DNA from 2 places in the Labrenzia sp. THAF35 genome. Region 2 is predicted to be linked to the other one. Evidence: riboswitches for the same ligand, from Rfam matches in the RefSeq annotation. Region 2 holds a riboswitch; the other holds the start of a gene.
The links. A riboswitch is a leader RNA that binds a small molecule or an ion and turns the genes downstream of it on or off. The one in region 2 is predicted to bind thiamine pyrophosphate.
Positions count from the first base shown of each region.

Region 1: linked by a shared signal. The riboswitch ahead of thiC (phosphomethylpyrimidine synthase ThiC) and the one ahead of FIU93_RS15425 (hydroxyethylthiazole kinase) in region 2 are both predicted to bind thiamine pyrophosphate.

Region 1 covers NZ_CP045383.1:44-5,025, reverse strand. Annotated here, with positions in the region: gene repC (plasmid replication protein RepC) at 1-232, opposite strand, end outside; gene repB (plasmid partitioning protein RepB) at 456-1,457, opposite strand; gene repA (plasmid partitioning protein RepA) at 1,461-2,654, opposite strand; TPP riboswitch at 2,924-3,049, shown strand; gene thiC (phosphomethylpyrimidine synthase ThiC) at 3,141-4,949, shown strand.
Region 2 covers NZ_CP045380.1:3,372,252-3,377,233, reverse strand. Annotated here, with positions in the region: gene FIU93_RS15435 (TRAP transporter substrate-binding protein) at 1-89, opposite strand, end outside; gene thiD (bifunctional hydroxymethylpyrimidine kinase/phosphomethylpyrimidine kinase) at 91-897, opposite strand; gene FIU93_RS15425 (hydroxyethylthiazole kinase) at 934-1,707, opposite strand; TPP riboswitch at 1,776-1,886, opposite strand; gene FIU93_RS15420 (Lrp/AsnC ligand binding domain-containing protein) at 2,094-2,330, shown strand; gene FIU93_RS15415 (hypothetical protein) at 2,352-2,759, shown strand; gene FIU93_RS15410 (DMT family transporter) at 2,991-3,992, opposite strand; gene sbmA (peptide antibiotic transporter SbmA) at 4,098-4,982, opposite strand, start outside.

The sequences.
Region 1 (4,982 bases), on a different replicon from region 2:
CCACCGGCCGTTTCCCTGTCTGGAAGTCGTCCGCCTGGACGAGGCCCAGGAGAATATCCAGGACATGGTAGGCCGTGCCATCAATACCAAGCGCCGGCGCGACGCGTTTCAGAACCAGGGAGATTTCCTTTTTGGTGACCTTCGGCCGATCCTCCTGGGACGCCAGATGCGCGCTCGCAAGGATCCCGGCAGACACCTTGCGAAAACTCGCAATCTGCTGAGACGAAGACATAAGTCCTCCTTTGCCGGAAGCGCATAAACGCGACCGGACACTGAGTGTTCAGATGCGAGACAAGCAAAAAGACGCAAGAAATCGTGCTCTGCTCAAAGACAGAACTTGCGTTGCGCTACAAGTGATTCTATGATTTTAGCTGCTACACATAGAGCATAGGCACTCGTGCTTATCTCAAGTTTGGACCCGCCCTTGTGGCGGGTTCTTTCGTTTAGAGCCTCATTTACTCCCCCCTCTCTTTCATGTAATCCGCATAGAGACTGTTCAGTTGAGCCTTCAAAAACTCATCGAATCCTGGAGCTTTAGCTCCATTTACGGTGAACGTAGTGCCGCTTTTGGTCGATCTGATCGTCACCGGTACGTGCTCAACATGTTGGACCACCATCTTTGGTTTTTTCGGCTTTATTGCTTTCTTCGCGCTGCGAAGCACGAATTCGAAACGCTCGTCCGAAGTCAGCTCTGCGATGTTGTCCGCGGACAACATTTCTCGAAGTGGCTTCCAATCAACCAATTTTGCTAACTCAGCAAGTTCCATCCATTTTCGTCGCCCTGTACCAGGAGCGGCGCCAATCGCAACAATCAATTCGACGGGCAATTCTCTGATCAGCTTGATCATTTTTGATACAGCCGCTCTGTCCACTTTGAGCGCAGATATAATGACATTCCGCTTGAACTTTTGGTCTTCCAATCGCGCTGCAAACAACGCACGTTCTATATAGGAAAGATTGGTTCTGGCACTGTTTTCCTGCCCTTGAAGAACGACCAGTTGCTCATCGTTCAACTCCCGAACGACAGCCTTGACCTTTCGATTGAGGCTTCTGGCCGCCCGAAGTCTACGATGGCCGAATGCCACCTGCATGCGACCCTTTTGAGCCGGGTTTGGACGAACAAGGATTGGTACTAATTGCCCGTGCTCATCGATTTGTTGAACAAAGTCCCTCTCGACTTCCGGGTCCGCTTCCAAACGGTCGCGAACAAATGAATCGTCTATTTGAGAGGGATCCAGTTCAACGACCTTTTGTCCTTCCAACAGTTGCCGTTCTAATTCACTAGCACGGTCCATCTGACTTGAGAGTGAGCCAAGAGTTTTTGCGATGCCTCCAACCGGTGAACTTGACCGTCTATTTGGCGTGATGCCCGCCAGTGGGCGATCCGATTTATTTGGATCCCCTTGGATTTCACCATCCTCGTCCGACGAAAAACTGATCAGGTCTTTGCGTGCCATCCCTTACCTCCGTCCCCAAGTCACGTTTAAGAGGTCTTCGATTTCCTGGTTCACGAGAGACATAGATTCCATTGCGCGATCATAAGTACCGCGCACAAATTGGCTTCTTTCGACTTCATACAAAGTTTGCTTGGTAACACCGGCATCAGAAATAGCAGTAGATTTAAGCATCGCATGTTGAAGCATGCGATTTCCAAATATTGAACGCATAAACCCGGTCATCTGGCTTTGTGGTCCATCGTTTGGTTCGAAGCGAGTAACCAAGTAACGCATCCAATCATAGCTGGTACGCCCTCCGGCCTTTTCGACAACACTCATCAATTCAGCTGTCATAGAAAGAAATTGGGACATAGACATAACGTCCAACATCTGTGGATGTACGGTGATCAATACTCCTGTGGCCGCACTTAAGGCCGACATCGTTAGAAAGCCAAGCTGAGGTGGGCAATCAATGACTACAACGTCGTAATAGCTTTCAACGCTTGTCAGCACCTCCCCTATTCGGGCGAAAAACATGGACGCTGAACGTCCTTCAGACATTGCTTTGGGCGTTTCATGCTCGAATTCCATCAATTCAAGATTGCCTGGAACAATATGGAGGTTTGGCGTATATGTGGATCGAATGATTTCGCTTAAGGCTCGAGGGTCTTCATAACGGATAGCACCGTAAAGCGTTTCTCCCTCGTCGACATCTAGTTCGGGTTGATGTCCGAACATCGCTGACAATGATGCTTGTGGATCAAGGTCAATTGTTAAAACGCGGTATCCACGCAACGCCAAGAACTGAGCCAAATGAGCAGATGTGGTGGTTTTTCCGGAACCACCTTTGAAGTTCATTACAGTGATAACCTGAAGCTTTTCATCTCCCCGACGGATCGGCACATATTTTGGCGTGCCATTTTTCTCGTCCAAGACCTGACGTATATGATCCATGTCCTCGACAGAATATGTGCGCCTACCGTTCTCGTTTGGTTCGGGGCCATGCCCATCAGCGGCGACCTGACGTAAATAGCCTTCCTTAATGCCAATCAATTTAGCTGCTTCTGCAGGCGAAAATCTTCGGATAGTCTTTTGAGAAGCAGGTGGAAAGATTTTTCGTTGATGTATCTGCAATTGATGAGCGAGCTCATTCGCGTCCGCCGAAAGTGTCGTTGGCAGGTGTTCAGCAGCACCTTCAACCAGAAGATTGGTGTCCATCTCGAAAAATCCTCGAACTGCGCATTTTTGAAAACTACGCCTCAAACTGCGCTGTTACAATATGCTCCGATTCGTTACCAATTTACAAACGCTTAACCAAGTGCATTTTTCAGCCTAGTTTCGACAAGAACTTCGCATTGTTGTCCGCGGACAACTTTTTGGAGTCACCCGGCACATTTCCTTCAACCTTTTGCCGCCAAAGTGACAGCACTTCCTCGTCGAGCCAAGCATCTCTGTATTGACAAACGCACGTGGATGATGGCCGATGGCAACGTTACCAGGGGTGCCCCGGCAAGGGGCTGAGATACTGCTGGGCCGTTGATTGATGGCAGCGCAGTGACCCGTTGAACCTGATCCAGTTCATACTGGCGTAGGGACGGTGCAAGCGCTGCAGTACGACGTTGCCCAGAATCCGGAGCGTCATGGCGTCTTTCCATCATTCCGGCTTCGAACTGGGTCTCCAACTTGAAAGATTGGAGCCTCAGAATGAACATTGCCACCAAGACTATTACGCCCGAAATCACCAAGGGGCCGCTGCCTGCCTCTACAAAGGTTTACAAGCCGGGCGAAATTCATCCCGATATCCGCGTACCAGTGCGCGAGATCGCAGTCCATCCGGCCGCCGGCGAACCGCCCGTCACGGTCTATGATGCCTCCGGTCCCTATACCGACCCGACCCAGGCGATCGATATTGAAATGGGACTGCCGCGCCTTCGCGCCGAGTGGATCGCCGCCCGCGGTGACACGGAGGAATATGAGGGCCGCATGGTCAAGCCGGAAGACAACGGCTTTGCCACCGGCGAGCGCCTGACACTGCAATTCCCTAACCTGCAGAAACCGCGCCGCGCCAAAGACGGCAAGACCGTCACCCAGATCGCCTATGCCCGCGCCGGCATCATCACGCCAGAGATGGAATTCATCGCCATCCGGGAAAACCTTGGTCGCAAGGCTGCAAACGAAAAGCTTCCCCGTGATGGAGAGAGCTTCGGCGCGGCGATCCCGGATTTTGTTACACCGGACTTCGTCCGCGAGGAAGTCGCCCGCGGGCGCGCGATCATCCCAGCCAATATCAACCATCCGGAAGCGGAGCCGATGATCATTGGCCGGAACTTCCTGGTGAAGATCAACGCCAATATCGGCAACTCTGCCGTCACCTCGTCGATGGCGGAGGAAGTCGAGAAAATGGTCTGGGCGACTCGCTGGGGCGCCGACACCGTCATGGACCTATCGACCGGGCGCAACATCCACAACATTCGTGAATGGATCATCCGGAATTCGCCGGTTCCGATCGGCTCGGTGCCGCTCTACCAGGCGCTGGAAAAGGTTGGCGGCATTGCCGAGGACCTTACCTGGGAAGTCTTCCGCGACACGCTGATCGAGCAGGCCGAACAGGGCGTCGACTATTTCACCATCCATGCCGGTGTCCGGCTCTCCTACATTCCGCTCACCGTCAACCGCGTTACCGGCATCGTATCGCGCGGCGGTTCGATTATGGCCAAGTGGTGCCTGCATCATCACAAGGAGAGCTTCCTTTACGAGCATTTCGAGGAGATCTGCGACATTTGCCGTGCCTACGACGTTTCCTTTTCACTTGGTGACGGCTTGCGTCCGGGCTCGATTGCCGACGCCAACGACGCAGCGCAGTTCGCCGAACTGGAAACGCTCGGAGAGCTGACGAAGATCGCCTGGGCGAAAGACTGCCAGGTCATGATCGAAGGCCCTGGTCATGTGCCGATGCACAAGATCAAGGAGAACATGGACAAGCAGCTTGCGGTCTGCGGCGAGGCGCCGTTCTACACGCTCGGACCGCTGACGACCGACATCGCGCCGGGTTACGACCATATCACCTCGGGCATCGGTGCCGCGATGATTGGCTGGTTCGGCACGGCGATGCTCTGCTACGTCACGCCGAAGGAACACCTCGGCCTTCCCGACCGCAATGATGTGAAGACCGGTGTCATAACCTACAAGATCGCCGCCCATGCCGCCGACCTCGCCAAGGGTCATCCGGCAGCGAAGGTCCGCGACGACGCCCTGTCGCGCGCCCGTTTCGAGTTCCGCTGGGAGGACCAGTTCAACCTCGCGCTCGATCCGGAAACGGCCCGTTCGATGCATGACGAGACCTTGCCGAAGGAAGCCCACAAGGTCGCGCACTTCTGCTCCATGTGCGGTCCGAAATTCTGCTCCATGCGGATTTCCCACGATATCCGCGACGCTGCTCGTCAAGAGGGCATGGAGGCGATGGCAGTCAGATATCGTGCTGGCGGCGATCTCTACATGCCAAAGGATCTGTAGTTCATTCGCAGAGGGGAGGGGAGATTCGAGGGG
Region 2 (4,982 bases):
GCCAATGCGCTTGCACCGGCGGCGGCGGAAGCCCCCAGAAGTCCGCGACGGCTGATCCGTCCGGTTTCGGTTTTTGGCTGATCGGTCATCTCACTTGCTCCAGAACGCGTGGAAATGATGGACTGGCCCGTGACCACTGCCAATGTGAAGCGTGTCGGCAGCGGCGATGGCAGCCTGAATATAGGACTTGGCGGACCTGACGGCCGCTTCCATGTCCTGCCCCTTGGCGAGACCTGAGGCAATCGCGGATGACAGGGTGCAACCGGTGCCATGCGTGTTGTCGGTCTTGATCCGCTCTGACCTGAGCCAGACCGCATTGCCGTTGCGATCCAGAAGCAGATCGGCGCTATTCGCGCCAGACCCGTGCCCGCCCTTGAGCAGAACCGCGTTGGCTCCAAGACCGAGCAGACGTTCTGCCTGCGCCTGCATTTGCGTTTCGTCAGCGGCAACATCGCCCTGCAACATGCGGGCAGCTTCATGCAGGTTCGGGGTAACAATATCGGCCAGCGGCAGCAGCAAGGCAATCAGCGTGTCGACCGCACTGTCGGCAAGCAACGGGTCACCGGAGGCAGCCACCATCACCGGGTCGAGCACAACCGGGCCTGTCTCATGTGCCCGAAGCCCCTCAGCTACCACCTCGATCGTATCGACACGCGACAGCATGCCGATCTTTGTCGCCTTGACGGCAAGGTCCGAGAAGACGGCTGTCATCTGGGCCCGCACGAACTCCGGCGGCACATCATGGATGGCGCTGACGCCGAGCGTGTTCTGCGCCGTCAGGGCTGCAATAACACTGGCACCAAAGACGCCGTTTGCGGAAAAGGTCTTGAGATCAGCCTGAATGCCGGCTCCGCCGCCGGAATCCGATCCTGCAATGGTTACCGCAATTGCGGTCATGGGAACCTCCTGGGAGTAGATGCCGAAAAGCCTGCGTCAGCCGGTCTTGAGACGGGCTTCAATGTCGCGGTCAGTCAGGCAATAGAGTGCGTCGAGCAACTCCGGCACCAGACTGCCTGGCCCGCCTGACCGGCCGGCAGCGATTTCGCCGGCAATGTTGAAGACGGACAGTCCGCAAGCAGCTGCAAGCGCCCTGTCCTTTTCGATACTCAGGAACGCCGCCAGAACCGCACCGCCGGCACAGCCGGTGGCCGTCACGCGTGACATCAGTGGATCGCCGTCGCGCAGCAGGAAATCCTCGCCGCGGCTCTCGACCCTGTCTTCTGGGCCGGTAACCGCAAAAACCGTTCCGGCCTCGATCAATGCATCAGCATCCGCCCGCTCCGGCAAGAGAGCGTTGAGTTCTTCCGGATTGAGCCGCACCAGATCCGGCTTCAGGCCCAGCAATTCGCGTGCATAGGCGCAGCGCACGGGAGACCGGTTGACGAAAACCGGATCGACACAAACCGGACGTCCGGCAGTCCTGGCAGCTTCGATCGCCAGCGGAATGGCCGCACGGCGTTCCTCGTCGAGGGTGCCGAGGTTCACCAGCAGCGCATCAGCCCCGCCGGCAAAGGCGGCAACTTCCTCCCGCGCGATGGTCATGGAAGGAACGGCACCGAGCGCAAGCAGCACATTGGCGGTGAAACTCTGGGCGACCGCGTTTGTGATGGCGTGAACGCGCGGCGTTTTCTGCCGCACCCTTTCCAGAAGGGTGAAGACCTGTTCGGCGCTCAGGGCCTGTGTGGAAGCAGCGACGGAAAGGCTCATGACGGCTCTCCTGCGACAGAAAGCCCGTTGCCGGTATTCCGGAAAAGACGTGTTGAAGGGAGTGGTGTGTGCATCATGATCTCAAATCCCTCCGCCGGTATCAGCCGGATCAGGTTCAAGGAGTTGGCAGGCCGCCTCTCAGCCCGGTCCAGGATGGCCGGGCACCCCCATGAGATGATTGCACTGCTAACAAGCCGGCCGTGCGATTGCAAGACCCGCCTTGTGCAGAGCGGCTACTCGGCAATTGACTGGCGGGAGGAGATAGGCGATGTCCTAGTCTGCTTTCGTGAATCTGTTGCCCGGCATGTTTGGCTGACCGAACAGCCCGGCTGATGGTTCAGGTGACACGTTCACCCCCTTCAAACACCAACTGCCCGGAGCGCCCCATGGTACCGTTTTTCGTGATGATCAAATGCCAGTTGGGCAAGACCTACCAGGTCGCCAATGCGATCGCCGATGCGGAAATTGCGTCCGAAGTCTACTCCACCTCCGGCGACTACGATCTTCTGGTGAAATTCTATGTCGACGACGGCTCGGACATTGGCCACTTCGTGAACGAGAAGGTCCACCCGATCGACGGCATTCAGGACACCAAAACCATCATTACCTTCAAGGCCTTCTGAACTCAGACCCGGAAATTTTCCATGAAACTCATTAAAATCGCCGCCCTTTGCCTGCCCCTCGCTCTTGCTCCGATCGGCTCGACCGCGTCCGCGCAAGGCATGCCGCCGGAGCAGATCAAGCAGATCCTGGACCTTACCAAAGCCAACTGGGTGTCATTCCGCGACTGGCAGGGCCAGGAGCTGATCTATTTCACCCACCTGGAATCCTGGAAGTGCGGCATCGACTATGTCTTCTACGGATTGAACGACGACCCGATTGAGCAGGAATGGCAACTGGAAGCCTGTGACCCGGACAACCAGAATGTCGTTCTGAAGGACAAGCCCTATCTGGAGCTGCCCCTGGGGTCGGCCCAGTCGATCAGCGTGCAGCTGATCTTCAAGGACGGCACCAAGAGCGCTGTTGAGCGGTTCGAATACAAGTCGCAGTAAGGCCGATTTCGGAAACCACCCGCATTCGCCGTCATTCCGGACAAGCGCAGTAAAGCTGCGTGCCGATCCGGGATCCAGCGCATCAGCGTGAGCAAAGCGAACTCTTCTCTCTTTGTTTAATGCCGCGCCTAAGGCGCGAAATAAGTCTGGATTCCGGATCGGTGCACAGCATTGCTGTGCTTGTCCGGAATGACGGGGAAGACAGCGGGACCTGCCCTCTTGTCTCTCCCCCTACGAACGCGAGGGCGATGACGCCCGGCGTGCCTTTGTCCGGTCCAGCCCGAGCTTGTGCTCGCGGTAGATGACGAAAATACCGGCGGCAATCACGATCAGCGCCCCCAGCACCACTGCAGGCAAAGGCGTTTCGCTGAACACTACCCAACCGACAATGATCGCCCACAGCATGTTGACATAGTCGAACGGGGCAATGGTGGAGGCATCCGCGAACCGGTAGCTCTGCGTCAGCAGGATCTGGCCGACACCGCCTGCAAGGCCGATCAGCAGAAGCAGACCTGCCGTGGGCAGGTCCGGAATGATCCAGGCCTGACCCGGCAGCAAAAAGCCCAACGGCAGCGTGAGCAGCGACAATACGGACGACATGCCCGCAAACCAGGTAACGATCGTGGACGTGCGCTCCGTCTCGCACAACTTGCGCACGGTGATCATGGCGAGCGCGGCAAAGCCGGCTCCTGTCAGGCCGATCAAGGCCCCGATCATCGAGTTGCTGTCCAACTCCGCGTCACCCAGATGCGGTGACAGCACAACCAGAATGCCGACAAAGCCGACACCTACTGCGCTCCAGCGATAGACCCGCACCTTTTCGCCAAGGAGCAGAAACGCCAGCACCACCACGAAGAGCGGCGATGCAAAGCCGATCGCCGTCGCATCCGGCAAGGGCAGCAGAGACAACGCGGTGAAGCCGCAAACCATCGCCGTCAGGCCGACGGACGCCCGGGTAAGATGTCCCAGCGGGTTGGCCGTTCGAAAGGCGAGCCCCAACTCCCGGCGCATCGCCACCATGATCAGCACCGGAAACAGCCCGAAGAAATTCCGTGCGAACACAAGCTCACCGATCGGCACCGTCTCGGCGGCGATCTTGAGGGCCGTTGCCATGACGAAGAACACCATGGTGGAGGCTACTTTCAGCGATATTCCGATAAGAGGTGCCTGCCGGGTCATCCCGGTGGGCGCCGGAGGTCCGGAGAAACGGGACTTCTGGCTCAAGAACGCCATGACAACTTCCAGGCCCGGCGCTCTTCATGAAGCCACGGGCGGTGCGTCGGACCGCGGAACCGCCGGGACAGAAAACTGGCTTGAACGTCTTGCGCAGACCTGACCTTAAGCTTGCGCCCCCGGTTCAGGAGTGGTGCCGCCGGCAACCGCGAGCTCCCGCTCGGCAATGGAGACCTCAAAGCCTTTCAGACGTTTGTAGATGGACAGGAGCTCGATGATCGTCGTCCAGGAATTCACCAGGAACTGGAAGGACGAGGACACCTGGCTGAAGGCCGTCAGGATTTGCTGCACGATACCAAAGGTGATCTTGCCCACCACAATCGTCGGAATGAGGATGAAATAGGAGAAGATGTTGTCCGACTGAAGGTAAATGCCGCGGGCCAGGTTAAAATAGAGATAGTGGAAGTAGAGCCGGAAATAGTTTTGACGGACAAAACCGAACAGCTCGCGCAAGGTCGCCGGATTGGCGCGATCTTCATGATCTTCCCCGTACACAAGTTCCTTACGGTAGGCTGCCTCAACGCGCTGGTTGTGGAACTCCAGTCCGGGCAGCTTGATTCCGACAAGGCCGAGCAAAACCGTCCCAAACAGCGACCAGATGATTGCCGCGGTGAACAATGGCGCCGGAATTTCGCCTACGATCGGCAGGGACGAGACATGACTTGAAAGCGCAAACAGCACCGGCAAGAAGGCAATCAGTGTCATGATCGAGTCGATGAATGCAACGCCAAGCCCTTCCATGATGGAAGCAAAGCGCATCGTGTCTTCCTGAATACGCTGCGAGGCACCTTCGATGTGGCGCACATTCGACCACTTTTCGACGTAGTAGTCGTTCATCGCCGTGCGCCAGCGGAAGACGTAGTGGCTGACGAAGAAGCGCGTGAAGATATAGAGAATGACCCAGACCGATGTAATCTGCGCGAAGATCAGCATCAGGTTGTAGAAGTCTGCTGCGGTGACACCGCTTTCCTCTCCATTGAGCGCGTTTTG